3 regions of the Pantoea sp. App145 genome follow, and region 3 is predicted to be linked to each of the others. Evidence: predicted binding sites of a transcription regulator. Region 3 holds the regulator's gene; each other region holds the start of a gene.
What was found. Region 3 encodes PurR, which represses purine synthesis genes. Its sites were predicted from a motif close to CANGCAAACGTTTGCNTG; they were not measured.

Region 1: cvpA (colicin V production protein) is a predicted target of PurR. The motif match lies at 1,921-1,938, and genes of this name have one in related genera.
Region 2: RCF31_RS11185 (NCS2 family permease) is a predicted target of PurR. The motif match lies at 2,495-2,512, and genes of this name have one in related genera.

Annotation. Positions count from the first base shown of each region.
Region 1 is NZ_CP133290.1:4,171,583-4,176,194, reverse strand. It holds gene purF (amidophosphoribosyltransferase) at 1-1,335, opposite strand, end outside; gene cvpA (colicin V production protein) at 1,372-1,857, opposite strand; gene dedD (cell division protein DedD) at 2,110-2,847, opposite strand; gene folC (bifunctional tetrahydrofolate synthase/dihydrofolate synthase) at 2,837-4,105, opposite strand; gene accD (acetyl-CoA carboxylase, carboxyltransferase subunit beta) at 4,172-4,612, opposite strand, start outside.
Region 2 is NZ_CP133290.1:2,446,026-2,450,637, forward strand. It holds gene RCF31_RS11180 (Na+/H+ antiporter) at 1-967, opposite strand, end outside; gene RCF31_RS11185 (NCS2 family permease) at 1,107-2,456, opposite strand; gene RCF31_RS11190 (glutathione S-transferase family protein) at 2,665-3,330, opposite strand; gene soxR (redox-sensitive transcriptional activator SoxR) at 3,381-3,857, opposite strand; gene soxS (superoxide response transcriptional regulator SoxS) at 3,941-4,369, shown strand.
Region 3 is NZ_CP133290.1:979,467-984,078, reverse strand. It holds gene punC (purine nucleoside transporter PunC) at 1-1,038, opposite strand, end outside; gene punR (DNA-binding transcriptional activator PunR) at 1,148-2,059, shown strand; gene purR (HTH-type transcriptional repressor PurR) at 2,056-3,081, opposite strand; gene RCF31_RS04365 (YnhF family membrane protein) at 3,367-3,456, shown strand; gene RCF31_RS04360 (C40 family peptidase) at 3,512-4,297, opposite strand.

The sequences.
Region 1 (4,612 bases), 1.1 Mb from region 3:
TTCGATCAGATCGTCGAGGTCCTGGAAAATCAACGCATCGGCTTTAATCAGCTGACGAATCTCTTCCACTTCACGACCATGGGCGATCAGCTCGGTCGCGCTCGGCATATCGATGCCATACACGTTCGGGAAACGAATTTCCGGCGCGGCTGAAGCCAGATAGACGCGCTTCGCACCCGCTTCGCGTGCCATCTCGATAATTTGTTCCGAGGTGGTACCACGCACGATAGAGTCATCCACCAACAGCACGTTCTTATCACGGAACTCAGCACGGTTGGCGTTCAGCTTGCGGCGTACCGCGCTGCGACGCAGATGCTGGCCCGGCATGATGAAGGTACGGCCAACGTAGCGGTTTTTCACAAATCCCTGACGATAAGGCTTATCGAGGATACGGGCGATTTCCAGCGCCACATCGGTAGAGGTTTCCGGAATCGGGATCACCACATCGATATCAAGATCTTCCCACTCACGCGCGATCTTCGCACCCAGCTTGGTGCCCATACGTACGCGCGCACTGTAGACCGAAATTTTGTCGAGGAAGGAGTCCGGACGCGCAAAGTAGACGTACTCGAACAGGCACGGATTGCTTTTCGGGTTCTCAGCACACTGACGCGTGGAGAGCTGGCCCTGCTCGGTGATGTAGACCGCTTCACCCGGTGCCACATCACGAATGAACTCAAAGCCCAGCGTATCCAGCGCCACGCTTTCAGACGCGACCATATACTCGATACGGCCATCGGCGATTTGGCGTTTACCCAGCACCAGCGGACGGATGCCGTTAGGATCGCGGAAGGCAACCATGCCATGACCGATAATCATCGAAACCACCGCGTAAGCACCACGCACCTGCTGGTGCACGGCAGCCACCGCGGCAAAAATGTTGTCAGCTTCCAGTGGGTAATGCTGAAAACGGTCCAGCTCCTGCGCAAAGATGTTGAGCAGGATTTCGGAATCAGAGGTGGTGTTGACGTGACGGCGACCCACTTCGAACAGCTGCTTACGCAGTTCGTGCGCGTTGGTCAGGTTACCGTTGTGCGCCAGCGTAATGCCGTAAGGGGAGTTCACATAGAAAGGTTGCGCTTCAGAGGCACTGGAGCTGCCTGCTGTCGGATAACGTACGTGACCAATCCCGATGTTGCCTTGCAAACGCTGCATGTGGCGTGCTTCGAAGACATCGCTCACCAGCCCATTGGCTTTGCGCAAACGAAAGCAGTTAAGCGCATCGATGGTACAAATGCCGGCGGCATCCTGCCCGCGGTGCTGCAGCACCGTTAACGCGTCATAGATCGACTGGTTTACTGGCATAAAACCGGTGATACCAACAATACCGCACATGTTGTCATTTCCTCATTAGCCGCACTCCCGGTGGCGTCACCGGGGTAAAAAACTCGACGTGCTTTTCAGATAGTCAAAAAACCACCTGATGATGTAACTGAACTGGGGAATGAGTTGGGACTGCTGCCAGTCCGGGCTTTTCGAGAAGCCGGTGAATGTATCAAGGAAGAAGAGAATAGCGGCAACGATTAGCACGCCACGCAACGCCCCGAAACAGACCCCCAACACCCTGTCGGTTCCCGACAGGCCGGTCTTTTCAACCAGCGTGCCGATCACATAGTTCACGATGGCACCCACAATCAGGGTAGCAACGAACAGTACCGCGATAGCGATACCGTTACGAACCAGTTCGTCGTCAAAACCTGTAAACCAGACTGCAAGGTAGGCGTAGTAGTGACTGGCGACAAAAAACGCACATCCCCAGGTAACGAGAGATAAGGCTTCCCGGACAAACCCGCGAACCAGGCTGACCAGAGCCGAAAAACTAACTACCGCAATAATGACGTAATCAATCCAGATCATGAACTCTTCCAGCGCCAGCGCGATTGCACCCCTGCATCCAGTTCGGGGCGCATTCTAACAGAAAAAGAAAACGTTTGCGTAGGGTTTTCCGGTTCCGTATCCATAAAAAGGGCGAAGAAAAAAAATCACCTCGCCCCGACGTATCTCAGCAAGGTAACCAACTGAAATAAAATAATTTTTCTGTCATCAATTTGATGAACAACCTGTGCTATGCCGCGCCTTTTTCTGCTATCGGCGCGGCTTATCAACGGTTTAGCGCGTGCTGTACGGTTTGACGACCCCACCGAGTCCGGAAAGGTTTTTCAGCTCACCCAGCGCCGCCTGCATCTTCGCTTTTGACGCATCCGGCCCGACATAAATACGGGTGATCTGGCCCTGAACCGGCGTTGATGGCACCGTAAAGGCGCGATAGCCCGAGAGACGCAACTGCGCCACAATCTCGTTGACCTTCGCTGCGTTTTTCAACGCCCCGAGCTGCACCACATAAGCCTGACCCGCGGGTGCTGGCGCTTCTGCTTCACTCTGCTTCGGCGTTTCGACCGGTTTCGGCTGTTCCACCGGCTTAGGCTCAACCGGTTTCGGCCTGGGTTGCTCAATCGGTTTTGGCTTAGGCTGCTCAACGGGTTTGGGTTTCGGCGTCTGTACCGGCGCGCTTTGATGGACCGGCGGCGGCGTCACCACGCTGGGTTCGCTATTCTGAGCTGGCTGAGTATTGCCGCTCTCTGCCGGACTGGTGGACGTTTTGCTATTGGTCGCACTCGGCTCGGTCGTCGTACCCGCGCCTTCCGGCGGCTGAGCAGGCAACGGCTGGGTGACCGGTGGCACCATCTCGCTGTCCTGCTGATCATCCGGTTTCGGCACCAGCGGAATGGCAGCGAACTCCTCTTTGTAGTGCTTTTTCTTGCCATCCAGCAGGCCAGGTAAGACGATGACGCCAACCGCCACCAGAATCACTGTGCCAACCAAACGGTTCTGAAACTTACTTGCCACTGCCGTTCTCCGCTGCCATCGATTCCATTACCTGTGCCACGGTGTGGAAAGAACCACACACCAGAATCACATCCTCGGGATGCGCCTGCAACCGCGCTGCCTGCCAGGCAGCATCCACGGTAGCAAATGCTTCACCACTCGCCAGATGGGCAATCAGCTGCTCCGCTGTCGCACCGCGTGGACCCTCAAGGGGAGCGCAGTACCAGCTATCCACCTGGGGTGCCAGCGCCGCCAGCGTTCCCGCGATATCTTTATCATGCAGCATACCTACCACCGCATGAACCTTACCGGAACGCGGCAGTTCCGCCAGACGTGAAGCCAGATAATAAGCGGCATGGGGATTATGTGCTACATCCAGGATCACACGAGGTGATTCACTGACCGTCTGGAAACGACCCGGTAAAATAGCCAGCGGCAGATGCTGACGAATAATCGCCTCGCTAACCGGTAAACCCGACGCACGCAGCGCGATAAGCGCGGTCGCGGCATTGGGTAACGGCACCTGCGGTAACGGCAGGTTGCGCAATTCACCCTGCGCATCCTGCAGCGTCCAGCTGTCGCCATGCTGCTGCCATTGCCAGTCGCGGTTACGCTGCAACAGCAATGCGCCCTTCTCTGCCGCAACGATCGCGATGGTATGCGGCATATCCGGTTCACCCACTACGGCCGGTTTACCTGCACGGAACACCCCCGCTTTTTCACGGCCAATGCTTTCGCGATCCGGCCCCAGCCAGTCGGTGTGGTCCAGCGCGATGCTGGTGACCACCGCCACATCGGCATCGACGATGTTGGTCGCGTCGAGGCGTCCACCCAGACCGACCTCGAGGATCACCACATCCAGCCCCGCTTCACGGAACAGATTTAACGCGGATAAGGTACCGAACTCGAAATAGGTCAGCGAGATGTCGCCGCGCCCGGCTTCAATGGCGGCAAAACTGGCGCTGTGCAAAGCTTCATCCAGCTCCTCGCCCTGAATGCGCACCCGTTCGGTGTATCGCACCAGATGCGGTGAACTGTAGACCCCAACACGGAAACCGGCGGCCATCAGTAACGTTTCCAGCGTACGGCAGGTGGTGCCTTTGCCATTGGTTCCGGCAACAGTGAAGACGAAGGGAGCAGGTTTTAGCAGGTCGAGGCGTGCAGCGACGCGTTGAATACGATCCAGACCCAGTTCGATGGTCTGAGAATGCAGATGTTCAAGATAATGAAGCCACGTGGCCAAAGGCGACGTGGCTTGAGGAAGGTGAAGAGTGTCCATGTTTCCCGTTCAGCATGTGTCGCGGCATTAGTAAAAAGGCGCATTGCTGCGCCTTTCCGTTGCCTGTCAGGCCTCGTTGCTTTCCGGCTCAGCCACAGTGGGCTGATCACCATCCTGCAGCGGCGCTGGCAGGTTCATCATTTTCGCCAGCAGGCTTGCCAGCTTAAAGCGCATTTCCGGACGACGGATGATCATATCGATCGCGCCTTTCTCAATCAGGAATTCACTGCGCTGGAAGCCCGGCGGCAATTTTTCACGTACGGTCTGCTCGATAACACGTGGGCCGGCAAAGCCGATCAACGCTTTCGGTTCCGCGACGTTAAGATCGCCCAGCATCGCGAAGCTGGCAGAAACGCCACCCATGGTTGGGTCAGTCAGTACCGAGATATACGGCAGACCGCGTTCCTGCATTTTCGCCAGCGCTGCACTGGTTTTCGCCATCTGCATCAGCGACATCAGCGCTTCCTGCATACGTGCACCGCCACTGGCGGAGAAGCAGATCAGTGG
Region 2 (4,612 bases), 1.5 Mb from region 3:
CCAGCACGATGTCGGTGAACAGCATCCACAGCTGAACATTGGGATCGGCGTTGGCCTGTGCCACGGAGGTTTCGAGGATGTCCGGCAATTGCAGACCCAGCATCAGGAACACCATGCCGTTAAACACGAACTCCAGCATCTGCCAGACGCTGTTGGCACGCAGACGCATCGCCAGCGGAGCCTGGCGGATAATGCCGGAACGGGTGATGGTCATACCCGCCGCCACCGCCGCGAGGATGCCCGACACGCCGAGATGTTCAGCAATCAGATATGAGGCAAACGGCAGCAACAGCAGCAACACGGTCTGGGTCGCCGGGTCATCACCACTCCAGCGGCTCAGCAGACGCAGCGAACGGCCATACAGCCAGCAGACTGCGACACCCGCCACCAGGCCGCCCACCGCCACTTTGAGGAACTCAACGCTGGCTCCGCCCCAGGTGAACACCATGGTGCCCATCGCCACAGCGACGGCAAATTTCAGTGACACCAGGCCGGATGCATCGTTCATCAGGGCTTCGCCCTGCACAATCGACATAATTTTCTTCGGGATACGCCCTTCACCGACGATACCGGAGAGCGCCACCGCATCGGTGGGTGACAGTACCGCCGCCAGGGCGAAGGCCGGAATCAGCGGGATGCCCGGCACCAGCCAGTAAATCAGGTAACCGATCCCGACGACGGTGATCAGCACCAGCACCAGTGCCAGTCCGATGATCTCGCGCCCGTGGTGCAGGAATTCGTTGATCGGCGTTTTCCAGCCGTCGGCGAACAGCAAGGGCGGAATGAACAGCACCAGAAACAGTTCGGGATCAAAATCGACATGCAGACCAAAGGTGGGCCAGGCGAGCATCGCACCGGCAGCAATCTGCACCAGCGGCAGTGGGATTTGAAAAGGTAAAATTCGTGCCGCGACGCCGGAGAGCGACACCACCAGCGTCATGATGAGAATAGTAAAGAAGATTTCCATGCTTTCCTTAGGCGAATCGTAATCGTTAAAGCGATGTTGTAGCAACGGAAAGTGTAAAACAAAATGCCGCACGACAGGAAAACCCGACGTGCGGCACAGCAAGGAAAGATAATAATTCGGACTTCAGGAGATTTTCAGATCAGATGGCCCAGCCACCGGCGTAGAAAGCCACCAGCGCCACAGCAATCACCACGGTGCCAAAATTCAGCTTACGCCACTCACCGGCAAACAGGCGACCAATCACCAGCGCAGCAAAGCCAAGCATGATGCCGGTGACGATGTTGCAGGTCAGCACGATAAACACCGCCGTCAGCAGGCCGGACATGGCATCAACAAAATCGTTGAAATCGATCTTCGCCACGTTGCTCAGCATCAGCAGACCCACGTACATCAGCGCAGGCGCGGTGGCGTAAGCAGGGACCAGATACGCCAGCGGCGACATAAACAGAATCACCAGGAACAGCAGGCCAACCACAATCGCCGTCAGACCGGTTTTGCCACCCGCCGCCGTACCTGCCGCAGATTCGATGTACACCGCTGCCGGAGATGCGCCCACCAGGCCGGCAAACAGGCTGCTGACCGAGTCGGTAGTCAGAGCACGACCGCCGTTAATGATCTGCCCGTCTTTATCCAGCAAATTGGCCTGCCCGGCCACCGCGCGAATGGTGCCAGTAGCATCAAACACAGCGGTCATGACCAGCGCCAGCACCGTTGGCAACACTGCCGGTTTCAGCGCGCCCATGATGTCGAGGCTAAACACCAGCGACTGGCCGCTGGCATCTTTCAGGCTCGGCATGGCAAACAGCCCCTGGAACTTCACCGCCGGGTCGAAAATCAATCCGACAATCGAGATCCCGACAATGGTCAGCAGGATGCCGCCCGGTACACGACGTTTTTCCAGACCGAAGATGGCTGCCAGCCCGACCAGCGCCATGATCACCGGGAAGGAGGCGAAGTGCCCCAGCTCTACCGGTAAGCCCGCCGCCGGATTTTTCACCACCAGGCCAATGCTATCGGCAGCGATCAGCAGCAGAAACAGGCCGATACCGATGCCCGTGCCATGCGCGACACCCATCGGCAGGTTACGCAGAATCCACGCACGAATGCCGGTGGCAGAGATCACGGTAAACAGCAGCCCCATCAGGAACACCGCCCCAAGGGCAACCGGCACACTGATATGCTGCCCCAGCACCAGGCTGAAGGCGGTGAAGGCGGTCAGCGAGATAGCGCAACCGATAGCCATGGGCAGGTTGGCCCACAACCCCATCAGGATGGAACCGAAGCTTGCCACCAGGCAGGTCGCGACGAAGACCGCCGTCGGAGAAAAGCCTGCTTTACCGAGCATACCCGGCACCACAATGACGGAATAAACCATTGCCAGGAAGGTGGTTAACCCTGCCAGCACTTCCTGACGCACGCTGCTACCGCGTGCTGAAATAGTAAACCAGGCGTCCAGTTTTCCACTGGCCGGGCGAGAATCGCCAGACATAATTAATCCTCTGCATTTTTTGTGTTGTGAGTGGCCGCACGGCTACCGTTTGCCTGCCGTCCTGGTGCACGTCTCTCCGGTGAAGAAACAAAGCAAACGTTTACGTAGCCGCGTATTTCTGGTCGTAAAAGGGGAAACTCAGAAAAAAGGCAAACGATTATCCGGTGAATGACCGGCGGTTTTCAACTGATAATCTGGCATAACGGATTTAACCGCTGAAATTTATCGGGCCGCCCTGCTCCAGCGCCCGCTGCCAGGCTGCCCGCTGTTCCATCCCTTCCAGCCAGCGCAGACTGGCGGGCATATCGCGCAGACCGGTACGCGCGCGCATCGCCAGCAACGGGAAACTCATCTGGATATCGGCGATGGTGAAACGATGACCGGCAAAGTAAGGATGCTGGCTGAGATGTTGCTCAATCACGCCGCCATGCAGCGCCAGCTGCTTGTTCAGCCAGGCTTTCTGGATACCCGCGCTGAGCGCCCTGCCCGCCGGACGCAGCAGCCAGGGCACCGGCTTTTTGCCCAACTGGCCGAACACCAGTTTCATCACCAGCAACGGCATCAGCGATCCCTCGGCGTAATGCAGCCAGTAGCGGGCCTGAATCTGCGCATCCTCATCGGCAGGTTTCAGCCGATACTCGACGTCATATTTTTCTGCCAGATATTCGAGGATGGCCCCGGACTCCGCCACCACCCGATTGCCATCGGTGATCACCGGGGATTTGCCCAGAGGATGGACTTTTTTCAGCGACTCCGGTGCCAGCAAGGTGCCTTCACGTTGGTAGCGCTTGATTTGATAAGGCACCGATAACTCTTCCAGCAGCCACAGCACCCGATGTGAACGGGAATTTTCAAGATGGTGAACGGTGATCATCATGGCTTCCTGACCAATGGATTGACCCGGCAAGTATAGATGATGGCGTCTCAGCGTTTCTGCTCGTCCTGTTGCGGATCGAGTAACACAGCGCCCGACCCCTGCTCTGCCAGACGGTCACCGGGGTTACGCAGCGGACAATCGCGCATCGACAGACAACCGCAACCAATACACCCGTCGAGATCGTTACGCAGCCGCGTAAGTGTTTCGATGCGTTTATCCAGCTCCTCGCGCCAGTGCTGGGTCAGCGCATCCCATTCCTGGGTCGACATACGTTTGTTGGCGGGTACATGCATCAGGCTATCGCTTACCGTGGCGAGAGGAATGCCGATACGTTGCGCGATTTTAATGATCGCCACGCGACGCAGCACATCGCGGCTGTAACGCCGCTGATTGCCGTTATTGCGCGTGCTGGAGATCAATCCTTTGGTCTCATAAAAGTGCAGCGCCGAGACGGCCACGCCGCTGCGTTTCGCTACTTCGCCCGGCGTCAGCACCGGCTTCGGGTAGTTGCGTTCTTTTTTCATTTGGCTCTTTACCTCAAGTTAACTTGAGGAATTATACTCGCTCCCCATTGAAACTTCGAATCTCTACTCAGAAGGATGTGGTTATGATGCAAGAGGAAATCATTCATTCACTGACGCACTGGATCGATCAGAATCTGGATAAAACCCTGTCAATTGATGAAGTAGCGGCCAAATCAGGTTATTCCAAATGGCACCTGCAACGTATGTTCCGTACCGTGACGAAACAAACATTGGGCGGCTATATCCGCGAACGGCGTTTAACGCTGGCAGCAGAAGCACTGCGCCAGACGCAACGCCCGGTATTTGATATCGCGATGCAGTACGGTTATGACTCGCAACAGACGTTTTCCCGCGTGTTTCGTCGTCAGTTCTCGCAAACACCGACTGCCTATCGCCACACCATGCGTCGTCAGGCGATGATCCAGCGTCCACGCCTGGTGAGCTTTGATTGCAACGAAAATCTGGCCAGCTTTACCCAGCGAACCACCGGCGAGTGCTGCCCGATCCGCTAATCCTCTCTGCGCGCCCCCCTGCGGGCGCACCCTGCCTGTCAGGCGCGCGATAAATCGCGCCGCTACCCACCCGTGCAATTATTTGCACAATCCACATAAATGCCGCATCTGACTTCGATAAAATTTTTTCTACCATACAAGGTATAAATTTTGTTCAAAATTTCAAATCGAATGATATAATGTGACCCAAGTCACAAAATAATGCGTAATACGACGGCCTGAAGGGCCTCCCTGACCTTCCTT
Region 3 (4,612 bases):
GATAAAGCACAATCCCAGTTGCAGCAGATTTTGTAAGGATGCCGCTTTACCGGTGGCCTGAGGGAAGGGCAGCAGTGCGCTGGCGACCACGATCGGATAGATCGCACCATTGGCCAGTGCCATGCCGCAGAACGGCAGCAGCAGCGCCCAGAGCGCAGGTGCTGCAAGCTGGGCAACAGCAAACAGACCGACGATGCTCAGGCTGTAAATCACCAGCAACCATGGCAGCAGTTGTTTGCCCTGGAACCGATTCAACAGGGCACGGCAACCAAAGCCACCTACGAGGAAGGCGATGGTCTGCGGTACATAACTCAGACCAATATCGGCGGGTGAAAGCCCGGCATCAGCAAGGATAAAAGGCGAGCCGGTCAGCCAGGCGAAAAAGCTGGCGGAGCAGGCAGAATAAATCAGCACATTGCCGCTGTAGACCTTTGAAGCCAGTAACGTCAACCATCCGGGCTGTGGTGCGCGTGCCGCCTGAGTGCGGGTAGGATTCGCCAGTTGCAGGGTACCGACCAGCAACACCAGCGTGACCAGCGTCAGCAGCAGGAAAATGCTACGCCAGTGGAAATGGCCCATCAGCCAGGCTCCCAGCAACGGGGCCAGCGCCGGTGACAACGCCACCAGCGGCATAATGGTGGCGAAAACTTTGTTCGCCTGCGCCTGTGGATAGCGATCAACCACCAGCGCCTGCCAGCTGACAGCCGCCGCGCATACACCCAGCGCCTGGACAAAACGCAGTGCCAGCATCAGTCGCACATCGGTTACCCACAACATGCCGAGACAGCCCAGCGCGAAGATCACTAATCCGGCCAGCAGAATGGGTTTGCGACCAAAGCGGTCAGACAACGGACCCCAGAAGACCTGCGCACAGGCAAAGCCACCGAGGAACAGGCTCAGGCTGGCGCTGATGGTGCCAGGGGCAGTGGCAAAATCCTGCTGCATGGCACCGAAGGCCGGCAGGTACATATCCGTAGCAAGAAAGCCGAGCATGCTTAGCAAAGCAAGGTAAGGCAAAAATCCTTTTGATGACAACATGGTGATTCTCATTAGACAAATTGAACGCCGGGGAGTGTAAAAGGGTGCGGCAGTCTTTGTGAAACGCTAATATTTGCGAAGTGCTATCAAAAATTTTGCAGGCAAAATCATGTGGTCTGAATACGCGCTTGAAGTGGTGGATGCGGTGGCTCGCAGCGGCAGTTTTAGCGCAGCGGCGCAGGAGTTGCATCGCGTGCCCTCTGCCATCAGCTATACGGTACGCCAGCTGGAAACCTGGCTGGCCGTGCCTTTGTTTGAAAGGCAGCACCGGGAGGTGGTATTGACGGCAGCGGGTGAGCATTTCGTGCGTGAAGGCCGGAGTGTTATCAAAAAAATGCTGGCAACCCGACGCCAGTGCCAGCAACTGGCTAACGGCTGGCGTGGTCAGTTGAGTATCGCGGTTGACTGTATCGTTAAACCGCAGCGTACCCGGCAACTGGTAAAGGATTTCTACCGTCACTTCCCGGATATGGAGCTGATTATCAGCTATGAAGTGTTCAACGGGGTCTGGGATGCGCTGGCTGATGGACGGGTCGATGTGGCGATTGGGGCCACCCAAGCCATTCCGGTCGGTGGGCGTTTCGCCTTCCAGGATATGGGCGCGCTGAACTGGCGTTGCGTGGTCAGTCCCGGGCATCCCCTGACAAAAAGTACCCAGCTGGATGAAGAAACCTTACGGACGTGGCCTTCGCTGGTGCTGGAGGATACGTCGCGGGCGCTGCCGCGGCGTATGACCTGGACGCTGGATAACCAGCGGCGTCTGGTGGTACCGGAGTGGGAAACCGGGATGGATTGCCTGCGGGCAGGTTTGTGCGTGGGCATGGTGCCGGGCCATTTAGCCCGGCGACTGCTGGATAGTGGCGAGTTAACCGAACTGACGCTGCCTGCGCCTTTCCCGGAGAGTCCCTGCTGCGTCAGCTGGTCGGAACAACGCGCTTCACCGGCATTAAGCTGGCTGCTGGATTATCTGGGCGATGCTGAAACGCTCAACCATGAGTGGTTGAGCGAAACGATAGCTTAGCGACGATAATCGCGGAACGGGCCGTCAGCGACTGAGCGGCGTTCAATCAATGTTGGCTGCACTTCGATGGTCTGCGGCTCTTCGCGTTTACTGGTGATGCGATCGAGCAGCATTTCCAGTGCTTTTTCTCCCAGCTGCGCTTTCGGCTGATGAACGGTCGTCAGCGCTGGGGTGAAATACCGGGCGTTGCGCACGTTGTCATAGCCAATCACCGAAATATCCTGTGGCACACGCAGCCCCATTTCATCGGCGGCACAAATCGCGCCCATCGCCATGATATCGCCGCCACAAAACACCGCCGTCGGACGTTGTTTCTGGTTGAGGATCTGCTGCATCGCCTGATAACCGGATTCTGGTTCGAAGTCGCCCTGCACAATCCATTCCGGACGAACGGTAATACCGGCTTCATGCAGTGCCTGCATAAAACCAGCATGACGACCGCCGCCAGTGTTGCGCTCCATCTGGCCGGGGATGGCACCAATGTCGCGATGTCCACGTTCAATCAGGTAACGTCCCGCAAGATAGCCGCCCTGGAAGGCGTTATCCTGCACGGTATCGGTGAAATCACCGCGAGACTCGCCCCAGTCCATCACCACCATCGGAATATTGCGGTTCTCTTCCAGCATGGTGAGCAGGTCGTCCGGATATTCGGAACACATCACCAATAAACCGTCGACGCGCTTTTGCGCCATCATCGAGAGATAAGCACGCTGCTTTTGCAGATCGTTATGCGCATTGCCGAGAATCAGCGTGTAGCCGCGGTCGAAACAGTGGTTTTCTACCGCTTCGATGATTTCCGCGAAATAGGGGGCTTCGCTGGAGGTGGCGAGCAATCCCAGTGTTTTGGTGTGGTTGACCTTCAGGCTACGCGCCACGGCGCTGGGCGAGTAGTGCAGTTCTTTGATCGCTTCCCATACGGCGTTACGCGTCTCTTCCGCGACAAAACGCGTCTTGTTGATGACATGCGAAACCGTGGTGGTGGAGACACCGGCGCGTTTCGCCACATCTTTAATTGTTGCCATGAAAATGGTACTCCCGGGCTTATCGCAACTTACTGATAAGTATATTGTTAAACGTTTGCGTCTGCTAATGGTTTTGCGCCCCAATTTTTGGGGCAAATGGCGAAGAAAAAGGCGTTAACTCTGAGTCTAAATCACTTTAACAGGCCACAAACACAGCGTGCGCAAAATCTGTTGCGCAACGAAAGGCGGCGATTCTAGCAAGCTGACGCGGATAACACGAGATTTTTGCCGGGGGCTGTGCGAAAATTACATTAACCCTTCAATTAATGTGACTAAGGAGTTGTGATGAGTACAGACCTGAAACTCGCGCTGGGTACTACCGTTGGCGCGCTGTTAATGATCATCGTGTTCAGCTTCACCGCGATCCTTCATTAATAAAAAAGCCGGACCTGAAATTTCAGTGTCCGGCTTTTTATTGCGCGGTGACCGCTTAGCGAATGGTTTTTGGCGTCATCATGCGGCGTGCACCGACATAATGCTTCTGCCAGTAATCTTCACCTAATGCGCTAATCTGAATATCTTTACCGGTACGCGGTGACTGAATAAACTTGCCGTTGCCAAGGTAAACACCCACATGGTCAGCGGTACCGCGATGGTTAATGCGGAAGAACACCAAATCTCCTTTCTCCAGCATATCGCGTTTAATCGGTGCCGCATCACGCAGGTGATACATTTCGTTAGCGGTGCGTGGGAATTTGTATTTCACCAGGTCTTTATAGGCATACCACACCAGACCACTGCAATCGAAACCGGTATGTGGTGAAGTACCACCCCACTGGTAGGGTTTACCGATCTGACCCATTAATTTGTTCATCGCCGTTTCACGCGCCTTTTGATAGCGCTGCCGGTGTGATTTGCTCATCCTGATGGTGGTGAGGTCGCTGGCGTCATCCTGCTCAGATGTGACTTTCGCCACGCGCTGATGACCATATTTTTTGATCGGCGACTTCAGCAGGGTTTTTCTGCGGGTAGTTTTGTGCAGCGCAGTTTCGGTTTTGGTGGGTTTCTTCAGTCTTAACTTATGAACACTGCTGGTAAGGCGTGATTTTTTGGTGCTGGTCTTGACCGGGCGTCGTTTACGGCGCTCATCTTCGCGTGCACTTTTTTTCTCTGCATTATGCAAACTGGCATTGATGGGCGCATGCGGTGACGCAGAAGCCACATTAAAAAACAGTTGGGCGAAAGCCAGCATAAAAAGCGTAATAAGTAAACGCATAGTCCGGTTACAGGTTAAGCAGTCTGCGATAAAACAGCCTGCGGCAAGTTAGAAAAATCTGATCAATGATCAGCGCCGGAATTGATTCTAATCCACTTTTTTTCCAAAAGGTAAGGCATTTTTCGATTAATCTGTTACCAGATGGTATCTGGGGCAAAAATGAGCGATTTCAGCCGGTTAACGCAGCATAATTATTGCCAATTATTAATCGGTTCATGCTTGCTAATGATATGAAAATGTTATTTGTTGCGCTGGAACTTAACAAACATGGCGATTAAGGTCGCTGAGAAGCAAAATCCCGTTTTCAGTGCGGGG